Cytobacillus luteolus: one gene and its partner. Each later gene encodes a partner of the first gene's protein in a complex. Links are inferred from orthologs where the notes say so. Each region holds a gene or a part of one and is shown on either strand. Other genes may lie near its edges. The genes, in order: secY and secG.

Region 1 (8,998 bases):
TTTGTAAGGATCTCATATCCATTTTCGGTAATAGCAATTGTATGTTCAAAGTGAGCACACATTTTACCATCAACTGTGACAACAGTCCAGTTATCAGCTAACGTTTTCACGTATCGACTACCTGCATTCACCATTGGTTCGATTGCAAGCACCATCCCTGGCTTTAGCCTTGGTCCTTTATTAGGAGGACCGTAATGAGGGATTTGAGGGTCTTCATGCAAGTCTTGCCCAACACCATGCCCAACATACTCTCGTACGATCGAAAAGTTGTGAGACTCAACATAGTCCTGAATTGCATGAGAGATATTCGAAAGCCTCTCACCAGGCTTTGCTTGATCTAAACCTTTGAATAGTGATTCCTCGGTAACCTTTAGAAGTTTTTGGTTTTCCTCTGATATAGTACCAACTGCATATGTCCAAGCAGAATCTCCATGGTAACCATTATACTTCGCACCTATGTCGATACTAATGATATCACCATCTCGAAGTATTCTATCACCTGGTATCCCGTGTACTAATTCTTCGTTTACAGAAGCGCAGATGCTTCCGCGAAAACCATTATACCCTTTAAAGGAAGGAAGTGCATCAGCTTTGAGAATAAACTTCTCAGCGATTGCATCCAATTCTTTTGTACTAATACCTGGTGTAATATGTTTTTGCAGTTCTTGATGTGTTAGAGCAACGATTTTGCCAGCTTCACGCATGATCTCTATCTCACGTGGAGTCTTACAAATAATCATTCACCCGAACCTCCAAGTAGTGCTTTTATATCAGCAAATACCTCATCAATATGTTGCTGACCATTAATATTACGAAGATACCCTTTAGCATTATAAAAATCAAGAAGTGGCTTAGTTTGTTCTAAGTTAACCTCAAGTCTATTACCTACAGTCTCAGCATTATCATCTGGACGCTGATATAGCTCTCCTCCACATTTGTCACAAACCCCATCTTGTGCAGGTGGGTTAAAAACTAAGTGGTAAGTAGATCCACAGCTTTTACAAATCCTACGGCCTGTAAGACGATCCATAAGAATGCTTTGGTCAACATCTATGTTAATTACATAGTCAATTGTCTTTCCTAATTCGGAAAGCATTCCTTCTAATGCATCAGCTTGAGCAACAGTTCGAGGGAAACCATCAAGTAAAAAGCCTTTTTCACAGTCATCTTTACTTAATCGTTCACGAACAATACCGATTGTCACTTCATCTGGAACCAAGTTTCCTTGATCCATAAATGATTTTGCTTTTATTCCAAGTGGTGTTCCTTCTTTAATCGCAGCACGGAACATGTCACCCGTTGAGATATGAGGGATTGAATAGCTATCAACAATTCGCTCTGCCTGAGTGCCTTTACCAGCACCAGGTAGTCCCATCAATACTAGGTTCATATTTGTTCCCCCTCAGTCTCTTATATTCAGGTTCTGGGAATTAAATTCCCAGTACCATATTATTTAATAAAGCCTTTGTAGTGGCGCTTTACAAGCTGACTTTCAAGCTGTTTCATTGTTTCAAGTGCAACACCAACAACGATTAGCAAACTTGTTCCACCAATTTGTGCTGAAGGTGGTAGGCCAGCAAAGTTTATAAAGAATACAGGAAGGACTGAAATTACTGATAAGAAGATCGCACCAACAAATGTAAGTCTATATAGAATACGAGTTACATATTCCTGTGTATTCTTTCCTGGACGGATGCCGGGAATATATCCACCTTGCTTCTTTAAATTCTCTGCCATTTGTTCTGGATTTACCTGAACGAATGTATAGAAATAAGTGAAAGCAATAATTAGTGCAACATATAAAATCATTCCAACCGGTTGTGAATAATCGAATGTTCTTTGAATCCATAATGTTACATCATTTTGACCAAAAAACGAAGCGATAGTTGGTGGAGTAATGATAAATGAAATAGCAAAGATTACTGGAATTACTCCTGCTGCATTAACTTTTAGCGGTAAGTGTGTTGAATGTCCACCAACTGGACTATTCGCAACTAAACGCTTTGCATACTGAATCGGGATTTTACGTAATGCTTGTTGAATGAAGATTACACCAACCACGATTGCAATAACAGCTAATAAAAGTAAAACAACAGTAACAATACGTAAGAATAGAGCATCTCCTGCATCGCCAAACTGCTGTGCATAGATTTGATTTACTGTCGTAGGAATAGCAGCTACGATCCCCGCGAAGATAATGATTGAAATACCATTACCTACTCCTTTAGCAGTAATCTGTTCTCCTAACCACATTAAAAATGCAGTTCCACCAGTTAAAACTGTAGCGATTAATAGATAAGTACCTACTCCTGGGTTTTCAATCAATTGACCGCCAGCCATATTGTTGAATCCATAAGACATACCAAGTGCTTGGATAAAACCTAGCACAATTGTACCGTAACGAGTAAATTGAGCCAATTTACGACGACCTACTTCACCTTGCTTTGACCACTCAGTGAACTTTGGTACAACATCCATTTGTAACAACTGCACGATAATGGATGCTGTAATGTAAGGCATAATCCCCATTGCTAGGATAGAGAAGTTATAAAGTGCTCCCCCACCAAACGTATTTAAGATACCAAACACATTTAATTCATCACTAGCTTTTAGGACATCTGGATTTACACTAGGAACAGGTATGAATGTACCAATTCGAAATATAACTAACATTAAAAGAGTGAAAATGATCTTATTTCTGATATCACTTACGCGCATAAAATTGGAGATTGTCTGAAACATTAGATCACCTCAGCCTTACCGCCTGCTGCTTCGATTGCTTCTTTAGCGGCAGATGAGAATTTATGAGCTCTCACTGTAAGCTTCTTTTCAACAGCACCTTTAGCAAGGACTTTAACACCTGAGTTTAACTTGCTGATTACACCGGTCTCTAATAAAAGTTCAGGTGTAACTTCAGTGCCGTCTTCAAAGCGGTTTAACGTTTCAAGGTTTACAATAGCAAAGTCTTTACGACTGATGTTTGTGAAACCACGTTTAGGAAGACGTTGGAATAAAGGTGTTTGACCACCCTCAAATCCTGGGCGAACTCCTCCGCCAGAACGAGCGTTTTGACCTTTATGACCTTTACCAGATGTTTTCCCGTTACCAGAACCTGTACCACGACCTACTCGGTTACGAGTTTTACGTGAACCTTCTGCTGGTTTTAATTCATGAAGTTTCATTTGGGCACCTCCTTATTGATAAAGATTCGATTATTGTTCTGTAACTGTAACTGTAACTAGATGAGAAACTTTATTAATCATACCGCGAATCGCAGCATTGTCCTCGTGCACTACAGTTTGATGCATCTTTTTCAAGCCAAGTGTGCGAACAGTTACACGTTGATCTTCAGGACGACCTATTACACTACGAGTGAGGGTAATTGCTAATTTGTTTGCCATTTTATTTCCCTCCTTATCCTAACAGTTCTTCAACTGATTTACCACGTAACTTAGCTACATCTTCAGCACGCTTCAATTGGTTAAGACCATTAATAGTAGCACGCACCATATTGATAGGTGTGTTTGTACCTAGAGATTTAGATAAAATGTCATTAACACCAGCTAATTCAAGTACTGCACGCACTGGACCACCAGCGATAACCCCAGTACCCTCTGAAGCAGGCTTAAGTAGTATGTTACCTGCACCAAATTGTCCGATAACTTGGTGTGGAATTGTTGTTCCAACCATTGGTACAGTGATCAAGTTTTTCTTAGCATCTTCAATAGCTTTGCGGATAGCTTCTGGTACTTCTTGTGCTTTACCAGTACCCATTCCGACATGGCCGTTCTTATCGCCAACAACGACTAATGCAGCAAAGCGGAAACGACGTCCACCTTTTACTACTTTAGCAACACGGTTGACAGTAACAACGCGCTCTTCAAGTTCTAATTTGTTTGGATCTACGCGACGCATGTTATGTCCCTCCTTTTTTGATTAAAATTCTAGACCAGCTTCACGAGCAGCGTCAGCTAAAGCTTTAATACGTCCATGATATAGGTATCCTCCACGGTCGAATACTACCGTTTTAACACCTTTTTCTTGAGCACGCTTAGCAACTAGCTCACCAACTTTAACTGCAGAATCCATGTTTGCCGAAGATTCTAAGCTAAGTTCTTTATCTAAAGTCGAAGCACTAGCAATCGTTACTGAATTTAAATCATCGATTACTTGAGCATAAATGTGTTGATTTGAACGGTACACATTTAAACGAGGGCGTGTAGCAGTTCCTGATAATTTTGAACGAACACGTGCATGTCTTTTCTTACGAACTGCATTTTTATCAGGTTTCGTAATCATCTACGTCACTCCTTTCTTTTTTCTAAGCGGTATTACTTAGCAGTTTTACCTTCTTTACGACGAACTTTTTCACCTTCGTAACGGATACCTTTTCCTTTATAAGGCTCAGGTGGTCTTACATCACGAATATTAGCAGCAAGTGCACCAACACGTTCTTTATCGATACCTTTAACGATGATCTTAGTGTTAGCTGGTACATCTACTTCAACTCCAGCTTCAGGAGTAATTTCAACAGGATGAGAGTAACCAACGTTAAGAACTAGTTTGTTTCCTGATTTAGAAGCACGGTAACCGACACCCACTAATTCAAGACCTCTTTCATAACCTTTTGCTACACCTTCAACCATGTTTCCTAGAATACTACGAGTTGTACCATGAAGTGCACGATGCTCTTTATTATCAGTAGGACGAGTAACGCTAAGAACGTTATCTTCCACATTAATAGTCATATCAGGGTGGAAAGTACGAGTAAGTTCGCCTTTCGGACCTTTCACAGTAACAGTGTTATCATTCATTGTAACAGTAACACCAGTTGGGATTTCTAAAAGTTTTTTACCAACACGTGACATCTATTACACCTCCATTCATTTAAAAACTTATTACCAAACGTAACCTAGTACTTCTCCACCAGCTTGTTTTTGACGAGCTTCTTTGTCAGTGAAAACACCTTGTGAAGTTGAAATAATCGCAATTCCTAAACCGTTTAATACACGTGGTACTTCATCAGCTTTCGCATATACGCGAAGACCAGGCTTACTAATACGTTTTAATCCTGTGATTACACGCTCATTATTTGCACCATATTTCAAGAAAATACGGATGATTCCTTGCTTGTTATCTTCTACATACTCAACATCACGAACGAATCCTTCACGCTTTAAAATTTCAGCGATTTCTCTCTTAATTTTTGAAGCTGGGATTTCTAATTTCTCGTGACGTACCATGTTCGCATTACGGATGCGAGTTAGCATATCTGCAATAGGATCTGTCATGACCATTGTAATTTTACCTCCTTCCCATTATCGGGTTTTACCAACTTGCTTTTTTAACACCAGGAATTTGACCCTTATAAGCTAGTTCACGGAAACAAATACGACAAAGTTTAAATTTGCGTAATACTGAATGAGGACGTCCGCAACGCTCACATCGAGTGTACTCTTGTACTTTAAATTTCTGAACGCGTTTTTGTTTCGCAATCATAGATTTTTTAGCCACGATATCGCCTCCTTTACTTTTGGAACGGCATTCCGAATTGAGTTAATAACTCACGAGCTTCTTCATCTGATTTAGCAGTTGTTACAATAACGATATCCATACCACGAACTTTAGATACTTTATCGTAATCAATCTCAGGGAAGATTAATTGTTCTTTAACACCAAGTGTATAGTTACCACGGCCATCAAAAGATTTCTTAGAAATACCACGGAAGTCACGTACACGTGGAAGAGAAACTGAAATTAGTTTATCTATGAATTGATACATACGCTCACCGCGTAATGTAACTTTAGCACCGATAGGCATACCTTCACGTAAGCGGAAACCTGCGATAGATTTCTTAGCTTTTGTTACTACAGGCTTTTGACCAGTAATTGTAGCTAATTCCTCAACAGCTGTATCTAATGCTTTTGAATTAGCAACCGCATCACCAATACCCATGTTGATAACGATCTTTTCTAGTTTAGGAACTTCCATAACTGAAGAATAGTTAAACTTGCTCATTAAAGCAGGTGTAATGTCATTCTGAAATTTTTCTTTTAGGCGGTTCATTTCAGTACCTCCTTTCTTCTACTATTTATCTAATAATTCACCAGATTTTTTTGCAACACGTACCTTTTTGCCATCTTCTACTTTAAATCCAACTCTTGTAGGAGTTCCTGATTTAGGATCTAATGGCATTACATTTGATACATGGATAGCTGCTTCTTTATTAATGATTCCACCTTGTGGGTTTGCTTGTGATGGTTTAGAGTGTTTTTTAACAATGTTCACACCTTCAACAAGTACACGGTCTTTCTTTGGGTAAGCCTCAAGGATTACACCTTGTTTACCTTTATCTTTTCCAGAGATAACTTGAACTTTATCACCTTTTTTTACATGCATCTAACTCGCACCTCCTTAAAAGGCATTTCTTTAATTGATTTATAATACTTCCGGAGCTAATGAAACGATTTTCATAAAGTTATTGTCACGTAATTCACGTGCTACAGGTCCGAAGATACGAGTTCCACGTGGACCCTTGTCATCACGGATAATTACGCAAGCATTTTCATCAAAACGAATATATGATCCATCATTACGACGTACTCCGCGTTTTGTACGAACAATTACCGCTTTAACTACGTCACCTTTTTTAACAACGCCTCCTGGTGTTGCTTGTTTTACTGTACAAACAATAACATCACCAATATTTGCTGTCTTACGACCTGAACCACCTAGAACTTTAATTGTAAGAACTTCACGAGCTCCAGAGTTGTCAGCTACTTTTAAACGAGTTTCTTGTTGAATCATTATGAAACCTCCCTTCGGATTTGTGATTTATCCGAACATATATTAGATAATAACTGCTTTTTCTACAACTTCAATTAAACGGAAGCGTTTTGTTGCAGATAACGGACGAGTCTCCATAATTTTTACGATATCGCCAGTTTTTGCTTCGTTATTCTCATCATGAGCTTTGAATTTTTTAGAATACTTTACGCGCTTCCCGTAAAGTGAATGTTTCTTATAGGTTTCTACAAGAACTGTGACTGTCTTATCCATCTTGTCAGACACGACACGACCAGTATAGACTTTGCGTTGGTTGCGTTCACTCATTTAGCAAACCCTCCTCTCTGGTTAACGATTATTAACGCCGATCTCTCTCTCACGGATAACAGTTTTCATACGAGCGATCGATTTACGAACTTCACGAATACGAGCTGTGTTCTCAAGCTGACCAGTAGCTAACTGGAAGCGTAGGTTGAATAGCTCTTCTTTTAAAGATTTAACTTTTTGTTCAATTTCGGCAGTGGTTAATTCACGAATTTCTTTTGGATTACTCATTTGATTCACCACCAATTTCTTCACGTTTTACAAACTTAGTTTTGATTGGTAGCTTATGAGATGCTAAACGAAGTGCCTCTCTTGCTACTTCTTCAGATACACCTGAAATTTCAAACATTATTTTACCCGGTTTTACAACAGCTACCCATCCTTCAGGCGCCCCTTTACCGGATCCCATACGTACCTCTAAAGGTTTTGCTGTGTACGGCTTAGAAGGGAAAATTTTAATCCATACTTTACCGCCACGTTTCATATAACGAGTCATTGCGATACGAGCTGCCTCAATCTGACGGTTCGTAATCCATGATGCTTCAAGTGCTTGAATACCATATTCACCGAAGTGAACCTCAGTACCACCTTTAGCATTACCACGCATTTTCCCGCGGTGTTCTCTACGATACTTAACGCGTTTTGGCATTAACATAATTAATTTCCTCCTTCCTCAGTTTTCTTTCTCGTAGGAAGGACCTCTCCACGATAAATCCAAACTTTAACTCCGATTTTACCGTATGTTGTATCTGCCTCTGCAGTGCCATAGTCAATATCAGCACGAAGTGTATGAAGAGGAACTGTTCCTTCACTATAATGTTCAGAACGAGCGATATCTGCACCGCCTAGACGACCAGAAACCATTGTTTTAATTCCTTTTGCACCAGCGCGCATTGCACGTTGGATAACTTGCTTTTGTGCACGACGGAAAGATACACGGTTTTCTAATTGACGAGCGATGTTTTCAGCAACAAGAATTGCTTCCATATCTGCTCTTTTGATTTCAAGAATATTGATGTGTACACGTTTACCAGTTAATTGGTTTAACGCTTTACGAAGTGCTTCAACCTCTGTACCACCTTTACCAATTACCATACCTGGTTTAGCAGTGTGAACAGTTACGTTTACACGGTTAGCAGCACGTTCGATTTCTATTTTAGATACTGAAGCATCATGTAGACGCTTAGCGATATACTCACGAATCTTAAGGTCTTCATGTAATAAGTCTGCATAATCTTTGCCTGCGTACCATTTTGATTCCCAATCACGGATAACTCCGATACGCAAACCTATAGGATTAACTTTTTGACCCACTGATTATCCCTCCTTCTTTTCTGATACCACGATTGTAATGTGGCTAGTACGTTTGTTAATTTGTGAAGCACGACCCATTGCACGTGGACGGAAACGTTTCAATGTTGGACCTTCATTAACAAAAGCATCTGTAATTACTAGGTTATTAGCGTCCATTTCGTAGTTATGTTCTGCATTTGCAATTGCAGAGTTAAGTACTTTCTCTACAATTGGAGAAGCAGCCTTAGGCGTATGGCGTAGGATCGCCACTGCCTCACCTACTTGCTTACCTCGAATTAAATCTATCACTAAACGTGCTTTACGAGGAGCAATACGAACTGTGTTTGCAACAGCTTTAGCTTGCATAATAAATGCCTCCTCTCATTAGCGTCTTGTTTTCTTATCGTCATTTGCGTGGCCTTTATACGTACGGGTAGGTGCGAATTCACCTAGTTTGTGACCAACCATATCTTCCGTAACATATACTGGTACATGCTTACGACCATCATAAACAGCAATTGTGTGACCAATAAATTGAGGGAAAATCGTTGAACGACGAGACCAAGTTTTGATAACTTGTTTCTTTTCAGTTTC
Region 2 (16,225 bases), on another replicon or contig:
TTATTTCTTTTACTTATGTGAAACACATCGTTAATTGGTGTAACTACTTTTTTATCCCAAAATACTGCACTACCATTTGGAATTGCGTATATATCCCTTTTGTCTGATATAGATAATAATTCTTCGTCTATCGTTTCTTTATAATGAACCTCTACACTAAAGTCTACTAACCCTAAACCTTTAATTACTTTTGTTTGAGGATAATCTTCATCTTTCGTAATTACACAATCCCCACAAAAAACTAACGCGCCGGCACTAACACCAACCATTAATCCCGAAAAAACTTTTATGGCTTGAACTAATTCTTTTTCTACCAAACTCTCCATTAGCTTTTCTGGTCGCCCACCAGTAAAATAAAGCACATTATGTTCGTTAATTTGGTTTTTCATTTCTTGATTTGTGAGTTGATTGTCAAGAAGTTTAATTTGCTCTACCCCAATATCCTCAAATGACTTTTTGGCAGAGTTAAGCCATCTATCAATTTTTGATTCCTCCGTTGCAAAAGGAATTACTAAGATTTTATCCCCTACTTCAACGTAATTAGATAAATAATTCATTACATCATCAATTTCTCCGACTAAAGGGTTTCCTCCCCCAATAAAACATAGTCTCATAAGCGTTCCCCTCAATATGTGTTTTCTCTATATTACACTTTTTTAACCTTAAGTAATTCTATTTTTTGTTCAACTAACCTGCTTCGTTACTTGAATAGGGAAAAAGGTGATCATCCACTATTGAAGAATCGCCATCGTTTGTTGAATAAGCAATTTAACTTTCATCTTCCCATATTCCGTATCTGCTTATAGCATTTATAGCCAAATCCCAATTTTCTTTTTTACAGTTTTTCAATAATTGATCAATTTTGGCTTCAATCCTTGGTAGGCTATAATCGCTTGTGATTAAGTACCCTCTCCCAACTTCTATTTCAAGGGTATCCTTCGAGTTTTTTAAAAGTCTCTTTGGACTAATAACATGAAACGTAAACACTTCTGAACCTTCTTTATCCTCTTCTCCAATAAATGCTTCTAAACAGACATAAAAATCATCGGGTTCTTCTCCCCACTCATCATACCGAATATGCGAGGACTGTAGGATAGGATTAATCATTTTTCCACCTGCTTGCTTTTGTTATTTAGTCCTATATTATCACGAGCTTCTTAAACTAACCTTCCCGTTAATTCAAGTGAAAATCTTCACAAAGTCCGAAGTATGTATGATGTTCAGTAAATAAAAAACTGTAGAGTATTTATCTCTACAGTTCATAACTTAACAGACCAACTTTAACTTTTTGAAGCATATTCTTGCCACAAGTTTATTGAAGCATAACGTTGCCAAAACGGCAAGATTATGGTTCCAGTCACAAAAGACAAAATAAAAACCACCAAATATGTATTTGGTGGAGACGGTGGGACGTGCTATTCCAGATTTTCATCGTGGCACTGACTATATCTTGAACCTATTGTAGTTTGTTAGGTCCTTCGGCGTATTATGCAAAATATATATTTACCTTACTAAGGTAGAATTTTTTGCATCCTAGTACTACCAGGTGAGTGGTAGTCTATAAGTCGATACACGGCTGTTGGATTGCTCCACATACCGCTCGGCATTGCCATATCGCAATTATGTGTGCGACTTAGGTTTCACCGATAAAGCCGAATTTTCACTTATGTGTTACCACATAAGGCGACTAATAACTAATCGAACCCACGTCCAAAAGCATCGGCACTTAAGCATCTACGAGTGTAGTCGATATATTAGCATTTCGCTAACCCTTCAGCCTATCGACAGGCTTCCGAGCAGCTAGTCTGGTTGTTCTCTTCCTTTGTCCTCAGACGGTGAACTCCGGCGTAGCCCACTTAGAGTGAGTCCCTGATCCTACCACATGGGCGATGGAGGGAGGAACCGCTATAGACTGTTATTAAGCAGCTAAAGCGAAGTTGTTGTTTTCTTTGCCAGTTATAGGCGTTGACGTTTTAACGAGGCCGATCCCCTCGACTCGCAACCCAAGCTCGAACTACCCCTGTCGAATCCGTAGCGTCCCCATATATAAAAGGGTGTATCGGATAAGAGGATCAATGTCCTCAGTGAATAACTCTTACTCGTCGCTATTCAATTACCTTACAACGTTATTATAACATACTCTCTTATGATTTCAATTGTAAATAACTGTAAGCTATTCCTTCATACGGTCTCGGAATGCTCTCTCGATATCTCGCTTAGCCTCTTTTTGCTTAAGATCCTCACGTTTATCGTATTGCTTTTTACCTTTACCAAGGCCAAGCAAAAGCTTTGCATACCCATTTTTCAGGTAGATTTTTAAAGGAACTAATGTATAACCAGTTTCTTTTGTATATCCAATTAGTTTACTGATTTCACGTTTATGAAGCAACAATTTACGTGTACGAAGTGGATCGTGATTGTAACGGTTACCTTGCTCATAAGGGCTGATATGCATGTTGTGTAGGAACACTTCACCATTTTGCACCTTTGCATAGGAATCCTTCATGTTCGCACGACCTGCTCTTAGCGACTTAATTTCAGTCCCTTGTAGAACAATCCCTGTTTCATATGTTTCCTCAATAAAAAAATCATGATTCGCTTTTTTGTTTTGAGCAATGACCTTTCCTGTCCCTTTTGGCATCGCACTTCCCCCTTACAAACGGTACCTATCATTTTAACAAAAATAACCTCTTATTTCAAATGACGGGTTCCAAACCTACCGTTGTAACTAAATTTTTAAAATAAAATGTATCTCTAATGCACCCCAAAGCGTGCCTTTTCCATATTAATTAGCTAAAGTAAGTACAGTCTAATTGAAAACATACTTTAATTTAGAAGAATAAATAAGCATGAATAAATACATATTATAAAAAACCAAACTAGGTGGTTTATTATGTCTTTGGTGATCTATATAGTAATAATGTGGTTTGTATTAGGTTTAGTAATAGTTGATAAAAAGGTGATTGGAAATAGAGAAATCATGTTTGTCTTTATGCTGGTGTCTACAGTGAATACTCATAGTTATTTACTTGTTTCAGAGACATTTAATCTTGTCAGTATCTCACACGAACTAGTTAGATACAGTAGTTATATACTACATAGAAGTTTTCTAAATCCACTACTTGTTTCCTACTGTTTAAATAAGATTTTTAAAAGGGATGTAGGAAAAGGGCAGATAATCGCTTTATTACTATCACTGGGTATATTAATGGTTCTTGAAGCTCTAAACTTAAAACTTGAAATTATTAGCTATAAAACCTGGAACTTTTTCTTTACAATATGCTATCTGTTTGGTCTTTTACTATTATCTTATGGTTGTCTGAGATTGTTTAAAAAGATAGGGTGGACGTGATGATAGCCAATGCAATACCTTTTGTAGAAAATAGTTTTGGTAGAAACGATTTCTTTATTATTGCTGCAGTAGTTGTATTTTATGGTGTTATTTTAATACTGCCTAAATTGTTTTCAAATCGTTTTGTGAGCTTCTTATTAATCTTTATCGGAATTTTATTTGCAAGTCTATTTGATAGCACAATTGGGGCAGCCCCTTTTGACTTTTATGATATTATGGATGGACCAAAGTATACCGTGATGGATTTATTTGCTTATTTAGTATATGGTCCATTTGGATACTTGTTTATCTATTATTATGTTAAATGGGATATTAATGGGATAAAAACAATCTTCTATATCGCACTTTGGACGTTAGCTGGAATACTGTTTGAGTGGATTAATGTTAAGTTTGATGTGTTTACCTATAAATCAGGATATCAACTTACCTATTCCATACCAATTTATCTATTAGTTCAAACAGTTTTGGTTTATTTTTATGAATATATAAGGGAGTAAAAAATACCTTTCTAGATATCGTTTGACAGGCGACTCCCTATACATGTTTTACTGTTTGCATTAGGCAACTGTTACCCGCTTACTTTGTCCATTTATTAATGGAGTTCATCTCTTGATTCGACATTTTCTCAAGGAGTGAATCTGGATCATCCGAGATTACAAGTGAATCTATATACTCTTTCTTTAGAAAACCTTCATTAATCATGTGCTTAAACGTGTCAAGAAGACCATCATAAAAACCATTTACATTATAAATTCCAATTGGTTTTTGATGGTATCCAATTTGATACCATGTCATCACTTCAGCCAATTCCTCTAGTGTTCCAATGCCGCCTGGTAACGCTATAAACCCATCAGAAAGATCATACATCTTCGCTTTCCTCTCATGCATATCTTTAACTACAAATAGCTCCGTAAGCTCAATATGTTCAACATTTTGATAAATAACTTCTGGGATAACCCCAGTTACACGTCCTCCATGAGCAAGAACCGATCGAGAAATTTCCCCCATTAAACCAACATTTCCACCGCCATAGACTAACTCTACGTTTCTTTTTGCTAAAATTGTCCCTAATTCATTAACCTTTTCTTGATAGATAGAGGAATTTCCAAAACTCGATCCACAAAATATACAAATTTTCTTTAAGGGTTTCACCACAATTCTCCGTCCTTTTTAGTAGTTGTTGTTAGGTAGAGTATATCCTGATTAACATGAACAATAAACTACTTTTAATTTAAGTAAGCAAAATTATTGATTTTATTTCCGGTTTTAATATAATGAAAAATATAAATAAGTTCTATAAATATAGAACAATTAACCAAAAAGGTTTTTAGGAGGAAGAAATAGATGTTAATAACCATGAAAGAGGATATAAATATGGTGTTCGAGCAAGACCCCTCTGCTAAAAGTGTTTTAGAAGTGATACTAACCTATTCTGGTATACATGCTATTTGGTCTCACCGTATTGCTCATAAATTTTATAGAAAGAGGTTTTACTTTATAGCACGATTAATTTCTCAAATTTCTCGTTTCTTTACCGGTATTGAAATTCATCCAGGAGCTAAAATCGGCAAGCGTTTCTTTATCGATCATGGAATGGGTGTTGTTATTGGGGAAACCTGTGAAATAGGAAATGATGTTACCATTTATCAAGGTGTTACACTCGGAGGCACAGGGAAGGAAAAAGGAAAGAGACATCCAACTATTATGGACAATGTTCTAATTGCTTCTGGCGCCAAAGTTCTTGGTTCAATCACAGTAGGTGAAAACTCAAAAATTGGAGCTGGTTCAGTCGTACTACATGAAGTACCTTCTAACTCAACCGTTGTCGGCATACCTGGACGTGTCGTTATCCAAAATGGTATCAAAGTCCAAAAAGATTTAAACCATTGCAATCTACCGGATCCAATTGGCGATCAACTGACAGGAATTGAGCTTGAACTTGAGAAAATACTTTTACAACATCAGCAGTCTAGTCAGAAGATAAAAAGAGTGATGTAACTAAACAGAAACCCCTTAGGTATTTTCCTAAGGGGTTAATCTTTACTTGCGTTTACGCTTTCTACTCTTTTGCTTTGGTACATTATCATAAAACTTTTTCTTCTTCTTTGGTGGTTTATTTGGATCACCTTGTTTTTCAGAAGTCTTGGTGTCTGTCTTTTTACGGCGACTTGGTCCTCTATCCGCTCTAATAACCTTCGGAGCTTCTTTTGAAAGTGGACGGCGTGACCCTTTCATGCCCACTACTTCAAAATCAATGGAACGCTCATCTTTATTAACATTTACAACACGAACGGTAATTTCGTCTCCGATTCTAAATACATTTCCAGTTCGTTCACCAATCATCGCTAAATGACGCTCATCATAACGATAGTAGTCATCCGTTAAATAACTAACATGTACTAGCCCTTCAATCGTATTCGGAAGCTCAACGAACATTCCGAAGTTTGTTACAGAGCTAATAATCCCATCATATTCTTCACCAATTTTATCAAGCATGTATTCTGCTTTCTTCATGCTATCTGTTTCACGCTCTGCCTCAACTGCACGACGCTCCATATTAGAAGAGTGCTCAGCGATACCTGCTAATTTATCTTTCCATTTCGCCTGTGTACCACTATCAATTTCGCCATTGATTAAGTACGTTCTAATCAAACGGTGGACAATTAAGTCTGGGTAACGTCGAATTGGTGATGTGAAATGTGTATAGTAATCTGTTGATAATCCAAAGTGACCTAAGCTCTCAGGATCATATTTTGCCTGCTTCATCGAACGAAGCATAATGGTTGATACAACCATTTCTTCTGGTTGCCCTTGAACAGATTCAATAATTTCCTGTAAAGCACGCGGATGAATCGAGTTCCCAGTTCCTTTAACAACATAACCAAAGTTCGTAATAAACTCTAAGAACCTTCTTAGTTTCTCTTCATTAGGATCTTCATGGATACGGTAAATGAACGGAACATTCATCCAATGGAAATGCTCAGCTACTGTTTCATTAGCAGCTAACATGAATTCTTCAATCAGCTTTTCTGCCACTGAACGCTCACGAAGTACAACTTCTGTTGGCTTTCCTTCGTCATCTACTAGTACTTTAGCTTCTTTAAAATCAAAATCAATTGCACCACGCTTCATCCTTTTTTCACGAAGGATTTGAGCGAGTACTTCCATTTCCTCAAACATCGGAACGAGTGAATCATAACGACCTCTGACTTCTTCATCCTTATCAACAAGAATTTTGTTCACATCTGAATAAGTCATACGTTCTGTCGTTTTAATCACACTTTGGAAGATTTCATGTTTTACAACGGCACCTTCACTATTAATTTCCATATCACAAGATAGTGTTAATCGATCAACTTGCGGATTTAATGAACAAATCCCATTCGATAGACGGTGAGGAATCATCGGAATTACTCGGTCAACTAAGTAAATGCTCGTTCCACGGTCACTCGCTTCTTTGTCAATCGGAGAGCCCTCAGTAACATAATGAGTAACGTCAGCAATATGAACACCTAATTTATAGTTACCGTTTTCCAGTTTTGTAACAGTAACAGCATCATCTAAGTCCTTCGCATCTGCTCCGTCAATGGTAACAATGACTTGGTCACGGAGGTCTTTTCGGTTTTTAATTTCAGCCTCATTAATTGTATCAGGTACACTTATTGCTTGATCTAATGCCTCTTTCGGGAATTCCTGAGGTAAACCGTGCTTATGTATAACAGAAATGATATCTACACCCGGGTCATTTTTATGACCAAGAATTTGGATTACTTCACCCTCAGCACTCATTCGGCCTTCAGGGTAAGTTGTTAGCTTTACAACTACCTTATGCCCCTCTGCTGCACCATTTGTAGCTTCCTTTGGAATAAAAATATCATTGGCAATCTTCTTGTCATCTGGAATTACAAACCCAAAGTTTCTACTCTCAGTATACGTTCCTACAATTTCTGTTACACCACGTTCAATGATTCTAACAATGGTTCCCTCTTTACGTGCGCCCGAAGCCTCAGTGTTAATTCGAACGAGTACTATATCACCATGCATGGCATTGTTCATATCAGGTGGTGGTACAAACACATCATCCATTGTTTTATCTTCAGGTATAACAAAAGCAAACCCTTTAGCATGTCCAGTTAACTTCCCACGGACAAGATTCATTTTTTCAGGTAGTCCATAACGATTGCTTCTCGTTCTAACGACGTACCCCTTTTCTTCCATTACAACTAGTGCTTTAACAAACTCTTTAAACTCTGACGAATCTTGAATACCAAATGCCTCTTCTAATTCTTGAACAGTTAATGGCTTGTATGCCTCTTCTTTCATAAAAGAAAGTAGCTTATCTATATGCTGCCTAATTTCTTGATCCATTCTATCCCTCCTTACCAGTCTAGTGATTCTAAAAATTGAAATACATCTTCATGTAATTGTTCACGCTCTTTATCAAGAGTAATAACATGACCTGATTCCTCATACCAATTGATCAATTTCTGATCTGACTCAACTTCGTTATAAATTATATTAGCACTATCCGTATTAATCATATGATCATGTCTTGACTGTACAACAAACGTTGGTGAATAAATATGGTCTACATGATTACGAACATCAGAGATTAGCTCTTGTAGGGCTTTCAATGTATTCATTGGTGTTTTTTGAAATTCAATCATTTCAGTTTCAATTTCTTCAGGTGATTTACCTTCATATTTTTTGTATTCTCTCGCATAATCTAGAATTCCGTTATACATAACCTCTTCACTTTTGATATACATAGGTGCACACATTGGTACAATTCCCTTTATAGGTACAGTGTAACCCAATTTTAAGGAAAATACCCCACCTAGAGACAATCCAACTGCCGCGATATTTTCATACCCTTTTTCTTTTAAAAATTCATAGCCACCCATAACATCCTGCCACCAATCTTCAGGACCTGTATGGACAAGTTCTTCTGGTGGTACGCCATGTCCTTTGTATTGAGGCGCATGACATGTATATCCTTTTCCTTCTAGAAAACGACCTAACATTCGAACATCAGCCGAGTTTCCGGTAAACCCGTGCAAAAGCAAGACCGCCTTATCTCCTCCTTCAAAAAAGAAAGGCTTCGGTACTACTCTTTTCATAAAACGATTACTCCTTCGTGATAGTATAGTTTCATTATTATCATATGCTTTTATTCGATGCAATTAAGAGGAATCTGATCTTTGAAAAAGCCGGCATTTGGACTTTCTTATGATTCCTCTATAAATAGTGAGTAAAAATCGTAAATTCAAACAAACGTTTAATTAAATTTCGCCTTTTTTTAAACAAACGTTTGATTGAATTCCTTCTATTTTTAAACAAACGTTTGAAAAATACCCTCTAATTACATAAAAAAGGGCCAGACCTACAATGTGGTCAGACCCTTTTAAAGTAATATCCGGTAATTATAAACCTACATATGAAACTGCAATTGTTAGTACAAAGAATAGTACTGATAGAACAATCGTAGCTTTTTGTAAAACTGCATCAAGACCACGAGCCTTTTGTTTACCAAATAGTTGTTCAGCTCCACCTGAAATCGCTCCAGAAAGACCAGCACTTTTCCCTGATTGAAGTAAAACAGATACAATTAAACCAATACTTACAATAACAAGTAATGTAATAAGTAATGTGTGTAGCATTAAGTCAACACCTCCTGATAAGACATGGGCTTGTGAAAACCCAAGGCGTGGGTAATCACCGTGAATAAGAATAAAATTGTTTCCTAAACACATTTAGCAGTAGTTTAAATGTACCACAAATTAGGTTTGTGGACAATAGCTTTCATTCACAGGTATTTTTCGCATCATGGAATCAGTCCGGTGCTCGGTCTGTAGTGGGTTAAACTACCATCTTTGTTCTCTTACTTTCTGAGCAAATTATGAGGGGGGTGAACAAACATGATTAATGAGAATTATGACGAGTTACTTGAAACTTCAAAGAAATATCAGCGCATCTACTTAGGTGAAAATGAACCGAAAGTAAAAGGACATGAAAAAGAGGCAAAGAGTAAGAGGAGTAAGAATGAAAAAGGAGTTTATTAAAAAAACTGGTATCAAGGACAAGAGCCTTGATACCAGTTTTTTTATTATTTTAAGTTATAAAACGCTTTTGCTCCAGCGTATTGTGCTGTGTTCGCTAGTTGATCTTCGATACGTAGTAATTGGTTGTATTTAGCTACACGGTCTGTACGAGATGGTGCACCTGTTTTGATTTGACCAGCGTTTGTTGCAACAGCGATATCAGCAATTGTGTTGTCTTCTGTTTCACCTGAACGGTGAGAGATAACTGCTGTATAGCCTGCACGCTTCGCCATTTCAATTGCATCAAATGTTTCAGTTAATGTACCAATTTGGTTCACTTTGATTAGAATTGAGTTAGCAATTCCTTTTTCAATACCTTGGCTTAACTTCTCAGTGTTTGTAACGAATAAGTCGTCACCTACTAATTGAACGCGATTACCAATACGCTCAGTTAGTAATTTATGACCTTCCCAGTCATTTTCATCTAAACCATCTTCGATTGAGATGATTGGGTATTTGTTTACAAGATCTTCGTAGAAAGATACCATTTCTTCTGAAGTGAATACTTTGCCTTCACCTTTTAAGTGGTATTTGCCGTCTTCTCTGTTATAGAACTCAGAAGATGCAGCATCCATTGCAAGCTTCACTTGCTCACCTGGTTTGTAGCCTGCTTTTTCAATTGCAGTCATAATTGTTTGAAGAGCTTCTTCATTTGAACCTAAGTTTGGAGCGAATCCACCCTCATCACCAACAGCTGTGTTTAATCCTTTTTCTTTTAAAACAGCTTTTAAAGCGTGGAAAATTTCAGTTCCCATACGTAAAGCTTCTTTAAAAGACTCAGCTCCTACAGGCATTACCATGAATTCTTGGATGTCCACGTTGTTATCAGCATGCTCTCCACCATTGATGATGTTCATCATTGGAGTTGGAAGAGTTTTAGAATTGAATCCGCCTAGGTATTGGTATAATGGAATTTCTAAGAAATCAGCAGCAGCATGTGCAACAGCCATTGATACACCTAGGATTGCATTTGCACCAAGGTTTCCTTTGTTTGGAGTGCCATCAAGCTCGATTAACGCTCTGTCGATTGCCACTTGCTCTGTTACGTCAAAGCCAACAATTTCTGGAGCAATCTTTTCATTTACATTATGTACTGCATTTAGTACACCTTTTCCTAAATAACGGCTTTTATCACCATCACGTAATTCTACTGCTTCGTGTTCACCAGTAGAAGCACCACTTGGAACGATCGCACGACCAAATGCACCTGACTCTGTATAAACTTCTACTTCAACAGTTGGGTTCCCACGTGAATCTAATACTTCGCGAGCATATACATCAACAATAATTGACATGAATAATCTCTCCTTATGTAAATTAATTTTTAATTAAACTTATGCCTGTCATTTCTAAAGGCTTACTAACTTTTAATAAATCCAAAACAGTCGGAGCTAAATCTCCCAATATGCCATCCTGACGTAATTCGATTCCATCTTGCGTAACGATAACTGGAACAGGATTGGTCGTATGAGCTGTCATTGGAGTTCCTTCTAACGTGATCACTTCATCTGCGTTGCCATGGTCAGCAGTAATAATTGCCGTTCCACCTTTAGCAATGATAGCATCTACAATCTGACCTAAGCATTCATCTACTACTTCGATTGCTTTAACTGTAGGTTCCAACATTCCTGAATGTCCAACCATATCTGGGTTTGCAAAGTTTAAGATGATTGCGTCATGCTTATCTGCTTTTATTTCTTTTAAAAGAGCATCCTTCACTTCATATGCACTCATTTCAGGTTGCAAGTCATACGTTGCAACCTTTGGAGAGTCAATTAATATTCTCTCTTCTCCAGGAAACTCCGCTTCGCGCCCTCCGCTCATAAAGAAAGTTACATGCGGATACTTTTCAGTCTCTGCAATTCGTAGCTGCTTTAATCCATTTTGGGCTAAAACTTCACCAAGTGTATTATCCAAATTCGTTGGTTTGAATGCTACATAACCTTGAACGGTCTCACTAAAGTGGGTTAGGCACACAAAATTTAAATCCTTAGGATGTTTCTCTCCACGTTCAAATGACCTAAAATCTTCGTTCGTAAATGTATTCGAGATTTGAATCGCACGGTCAGGACGGAAGTTATAGAAAATAACAGCGTCATTATCCTGGATCGTAGCAACTGGTGAACCATCTTGTTTTAAAATAACAGATGGTAAAACGAATTCATCATAGATGCCATTTTCATAGGAATCGTTGACACATTCTAGTGCACTTTGATACGTTGGTCCTTCACCATACACCATCGCTCGGTATGCTTTTTCAACACGTTCCCAGCGCTTATCACGGTCCATCGAGTAGTATCGACCAGATATCGTAGCAATTTCACCAACACCTATTTTTCTCATCTCTTCATTCAATTCTTCAACATATTGTTTCGCTGTTTGAGGTCCAACATCCCTACCATCTAGAAATCCGTGTACATACACATTTTTTACACCTTCAGCAGCTGCTAGCTTTAACAATGCATATAGATGCTGAATATGACTATGTACACCTCCGTCAGATAACAAGCCGAATACATGAAGGTTGGAGTTTTTCTCTTTAGTATGAGTCATTGCCTGAAGGAATGTTTCATTTTGTTCAAATTCACCTTCACGAATCGCAACATTTACTCTCGTTAAACTTTGGTAAACCACTCGTCCAGCACCAATATTTAAATGCCCAACCTCTGAATTCCCCATTTGTCCTTCTGGTAAACCAACAGCTTCCCCGCTAGCAACTAATGAAGCATGAGGATATTGATTCCAGTAACGGTCAAAGTTTGGCTTATTTGCATGGGTTACAGCATTTCCCTTTGTTTCTTCACGTAGCGCAAATCCATCTAAAATAATGAGAGCAACTGGCTTATTACTCATTATTACCTGCCTCCAACAATTGTAGGAAACTCGCAGCCTCTAAGCTTGCACCACCAACTAATGCACCATCGATATGTGGTTGAGATAGATATTCTTTAATATTCGTTGGTTTAACACTTCCACCATACTGAATACGAACATCATCAGCTACAGCGCTTGAGAATTGCTCAGCTACAATTTTACGGATGTAACCACACGTCTCGTTTGCTTCTTCTGCAGAAGATGACTTACCTGTGCCTATTGCCCAAATTGGTTCATAAGCAATTACGACATTTTTGGCTTGCTCTTCAGTTAAGCCAGTTAGTGCCTTTTGAATTTGTGAGCCCACAATTTCATTTGTTTGTCCTGCTTCACGTTGTTCTAATGTTTCACCACAACAAACAATCGGTGTTAACCCATGCTGGAAAGCTGCAAGTGTTTTCTTGTTTACTGTTTCATCTGTTTCTGCAAACATTTCACGGCGCTCAGAATGCCCGATAATTACGTAGCTTACTCCTACATCCTTTAAGGCAACAGGGCTTACTTCGCCTGTAAACGCGCCACTTTCTTCAAAGTGCATAGTTTGAGCACCGATTTTTAATTCTGTACCTTTTGCGCTTAATACTAATTGTGCTAAAAATAGTGAAGGTGCACATACGACTGAATCTACAACTTGTGATGATGGAATAAGACCTTTTACCTCATCAACAAATGAAGTAGCTTCTGAAAGAACTTTGTGCATTTTCCAGTTTCCTGCGATAATTGGCTTCCTCATGCTACACCTCTCTCATTTCGTTTTTTAAAAATTAGCGATCGTTTAAAGCAACCACTCCTGGAAGTGCTTTGCCTTCCATGAATTCTAGGGATGCTCCTCCGCCTGTTGAGATGTGGTCCATTTTTTCTGCATAATTAAATTTCTCAACAGCTGCTGCAGAATCTCCACCACCTATGACGGTGTATGTATTTTCTGCATTAGCAAGTGCTTGTGCTACAGACTTCGTACCATTTGCAAATGCTTCTAGTTCAAACACGCCCATTGGTCCGTTCCAAATAACTAGTTTAGAGTTAGCAATCACATCACTATATAATTTGCTAGTTTCAGGTCCAATATCCAAGGCTTCCCAATCAAATGGAATCGAATCGATTGCAACTACTTTTGTATTTGCATCATTTGAAAAGTCATCTGCAACGACAGCATCAACCGGCATGTAGAATTTAACGCCTTTTTCTTTTGCTTTTTCCATAAAGGACCTTGCTAAATCAACTTTATCTTCCTCTAGAAGTGACTTACCTACTTCATGGCCTTGTGCTTTTACAAATGTATAAGCTAGTCCACCACCGATAATTAAGTTATCAACTTTTTCTAGTAGGTTTTCGATCACTCCGATTTTATCTTTAACCTTTGCTCCACCAATGATTGCTGTAAATGGTCTATCTGGGTTTGATAGAGCTTTACCTAATACCTCAAGTTCTTTTTCCATTAATAAACCTGATACAGCTGGTAGGTAATTCGCAATTCCTTCTGTTGATGCATGAGCTCGGTGTGCTGCACCAAAGGCATCGTTTACATAAATATCTGCTAACTCTGCAAAAGACTTTGCTAATTCTGAATCGTTCTTTTCTTCTCCAGGATAAAAACGTACATTTTCAAGTAGTAAAACATCACCTTGATTCAATTCCTCAATCTTCTGTTTTACCGAATCCCCATACGCTTCATCTGTTTTATGTACTTCTTTTCCTAACAGTTCACTTAAACGTCCAGCCACTGCTGTTAAGCGCATTTCCTCAACAACCTCACCCTTGGGACGTCCTAGATGACTAGCTAATATTACCTTCGCGCCTTTTTCAGTTAAAAACTGAATGGTAGGAAGTGCTGCGCGGATTCTTGTATCATCTGAAACTGCGCCATCTTTCATCGGAACATTAAAATCAACACGGCAAAATACTCGTTTTCCATTTACTTCGATATCTCTAACCGATTTTTTGTTCATTTAATACCCTCCGTTTCCATATTGTTTGTTCAAGAAGGAGGACAAAAAGAGCCGAGAAGTTCGAGGAAGTGCAGCCTCCGAGCACCAGAGCGTATGCTTATAATACGTGAGGAGTGGAGGAGCAAGCTGACGAAGAAATTCGACAGTTATTTTTCCCGGACTTTTTGAACAACCTCTAATACTTAAAAATAGGAGAGGGGTATCTGCCCCTCTCCCCTTTGTTTAACACCAACATCTATTATAGTATTAGTTTGGTTAATATACCAAGAAAATCCAAGGCTATTTTTCGACAGAAGAACGATCTTATAAACCTTTTGAAGCGATATAGTCAACAAGGTCAACTACACGGTGAGAATATCCACTTTCGTTATCATACCAAGAAATAACTTTAACCATGCTTCCTTCCATTACCATTGTAGATAATGCATCGATTGTTGAAGAAGCTGGGCTACCGTTGTAGTCACTTGATACTAATGGCTCTTCGCTATAGTAAAGGATTCCTTTTAACTCATTTTCAGAAGCTGCTTTAAATGCTGCATTCACATCTTCAGCTGTAACATCTGTGTTAAGCTCAGCAACAAGGTCAACTAATGAAACGTTAGGAGTTGGTACACGCATTGCTCCACCATTTAGTTTTCCTTTTAATTCTGGAAGAACTAATGAAACTGCTTTTGCTGCCCCAGTTGAAGTTGGGATAATATTTTCTGCAGCGGCACGAGCACGACGATAGTCTTTATGTGGTAAATCTAGAATTTGTTGGTCATTTGTGTATGAGTGAACAGTTGTCATCATTCCACGTTTAATACCGAATTTATCATTAAGTACCTTTGCAAATGGTGCTAAACAGTTTGTAGTACAAGATGCATTCGAGATAACGTGATGGTTAGCTGCATCATAATTTTCATGGTTTACACCCATTACAATTGTGATATCTTCATCTGACGCAGGAGCTGAGATGATTACCTTTTTAGCACCAGCTTCTAAATGTTTAGCTGCATCTGAACGCTTTGTAAAACGACCAGTTGATTCAATAACTACATCAACACCAAGGTCTCCCCAACCTAATAAAGCTGGATCACGTTCTGCTTTAACTAAAATTTCTTTCCCATTTACCACTAGGTTTGTGCCATTAACAGATACTTCAGCATCAAGTTTGCCGTGAACTGTATCATATTTTAATAGATGTGCAAGCATGTTAGCATCGGTTAAATCATTTACAGCCACAACATCAATGTTTGGGTTGTTTAAAGCTGCACGAAATACGATACGACCAATACGACCAAAACCGTTAATACCTACTTTAATTGCCATTTTAAAATTTCCTCCTTTAGTTGACTAAACATTAATAATTTTAAGTATGTGATTCTACCAATTGATTGGCAGCACCTTCATCTGTAATTAAAATGGAATGAGGCGCTTGCTTCATGTATGATTCAATTGCCTTAGCCTTTGAAGCACCACCCGCAACCGCAATAACATGTTCAATTTTGTCTAAATGCTCAAGCTGAATACCAATCGTTTGAACCTTATGAACAACAATACCCTCTTGGTTAAAATAATAACCAAATGCCTCGGCAACTCCATGTGACGCTATGATTTTCTGTACATCCTCTGGAGAGGTTTTTCTACGTTCTGCCATTGTTATAGCATCTCCAATACCATGAACAACAATACTTGAGGACTTAATTAGATCAAGGACATCTTGGATAGAGGGTTCTGCTACAAAAGATTGATAGGCATCAGGACTTACAACATCTGGTACATGTAAAAGTCGGTAATTACCTACTGCCTTCTCTGCCATTTTTGCGCAGATTGTATTTGCTTGATTTTCAACATGTTCACCTAAACCACCACGGGCTGGCACGAAGAGCATATCGCGATTTTTAAAATCGGCAGTCATCATCTCAGCTACAGCAGCAAGGGTTGTTCCACCTGTTACAGCAATGATA

Evidence for each region.
Region 2: the proteins of secY (region 1) and secG are in contact, whole or in part, in a crystal structure (PDB 5AWW), measured with the Thermus thermophilus proteins. The link is inferred for Cytobacillus luteolus from one-to-one orthologs. Residues at the interface, in WP_096411648.1 of Thermus thermophilus: Leu14, Gln16, Arg17, Phe20, Ile34, Pro35, Pro37, Ile72, Arg108, Arg109, Asn112, Gln113, Arg116, Ile117, Ile120, Pro145, Gly146, Trp147, Phe152, Phe155, Val156, Val159, Thr160, Val162, Ala163, Gly164, Ala166, Leu167, Trp170, Glu173; in WP_223903268.1 of Thermus thermophilus: Tyr5, Ile9, Tyr12, Leu13, Ala16, Leu19, Val20, Val23, Leu24, Gln26, Glu27, Pro28, Gln30, Gly31, Ala32, Asp34, Leu35, Met36, Gly37, Gly38, Ser39, Ala40, Asp41, Leu42, Phe43, Ala45, Arg46, Val48, Tyr53, Thr56.

The regions. Positions count from the first base shown.
Region 1 is NZ_JAGGKM010000011.1:38,272-47,269, reverse strand. What follows is about bases 597-3,494. They hold secY (preprotein translocase subunit SecY), read right to left. Parts: upstream 2,743-3,494; coding sequence 1,450-2,742; downstream 597-1,449. Other genes in these bases: rpsE (30S ribosomal protein S5), read right to left, coding at 3,415-3,494; rpmD (50S ribosomal protein L30), read right to left, coding at 3,213-3,401; rplO (50S ribosomal protein L15), read right to left, coding at 2,742-3,182; J2Z26_RS21020 (adenylate kinase), read right to left, coding at 737-1,390; map (type I methionyl aminopeptidase), read right to left, coding at 597-740. Outside these bases: more of map, read right to left, coding at 1-596; more of rpsE, read right to left, coding at 3,495-3,915; rplR (50S ribosomal protein L18), read right to left, coding at 3,937-4,299; rplF (50S ribosomal protein L6), read right to left, coding at 4,332-4,868; rpsH (30S ribosomal protein S8), read right to left, coding at 4,899-5,297; J2Z26_RS20980 (type Z 30S ribosomal protein S14), read right to left, coding at 5,329-5,514; rplE (50S ribosomal protein L5), read right to left, coding at 5,528-6,067; rplX (50S ribosomal protein L24), read right to left, coding at 6,089-6,400; rplN (50S ribosomal protein L14), read right to left, coding at 6,440-6,808; rpsQ (30S ribosomal protein S17), read right to left, coding at 6,851-7,114; rpmC (50S ribosomal protein L29), read right to left, coding at 7,136-7,342; rplP (50S ribosomal protein L16), read right to left, coding at 7,335-7,766; rpsC (30S ribosomal protein S3), read right to left, coding at 7,769-8,425; rplV (50S ribosomal protein L22), read right to left, coding at 8,429-8,770; rpsS (30S ribosomal protein S19), read right to left, coding at 8,789-8,998. UniProt on the Bacillus subtilis protein: The central subunit of the protein translocation channel SecYEG. Consists of two halves formed by TMs 1-5 and 6-10.
Region 2 is NZ_JAGGKM010000005.1:371,888-388,112, reverse strand. Bases 7,395-10,175 are described here. They hold secG (preprotein translocase subunit SecG), read right to left. Parts: upstream 9,013-10,175; coding sequence 8,776-9,012; downstream 7,395-8,775. Other genes in these bases: eno (phosphopyruvate hydratase), read right to left, coding at 9,459-10,175; J2Z26_RS16320 (hypothetical protein), read left to right, coding at 9,271-9,414; J2Z26_RS16330 (alpha/beta hydrolase), read right to left, coding at 7,732-8,472; rnr (ribonuclease R), read right to left, coding at 7,395-7,720. Outside these bases: J2Z26_RS16375 (Type 1 glutamine amidotransferase-like domain-containing protein), read right to left, coding at 1-614; J2Z26_RS16370 (Imm8 family immunity protein), read right to left, coding at 769-1,107; SsrA-binding protein SmpB, read right to left, coding at 2,174-2,641; J2Z26_RS16355 (hypothetical protein), read left to right, coding at 2,894-3,352; J2Z26_RS16350 (hypothetical protein), read left to right, coding at 3,352-3,849; J2Z26_RS16345 (LOG family protein), read right to left, coding at 3,929-4,507; cysE (serine O-acetyltransferase), read left to right, coding at 4,697-5,350; more of rnr, read right to left, coding at 5,393-7,394; more of eno, read right to left, coding at 10,176-10,748; gpmI (2,3-bisphosphoglycerate-independent phosphoglycerate mutase), read right to left, coding at 10,771-12,306; tpiA (triose-phosphate isomerase), read right to left, coding at 12,299-13,060; J2Z26_RS16300 (phosphoglycerate kinase), read right to left, coding at 13,092-14,276; gap (type I glyceraldehyde-3-phosphate dehydrogenase), read right to left, coding at 14,580-15,587; J2Z26_RS16290 (sugar-binding transcriptional regulator), read right to left, coding at 15,628-16,225. UniProt on the Bacillus subtilis protein: Involved in protein export. Participates in an early event of protein translocation.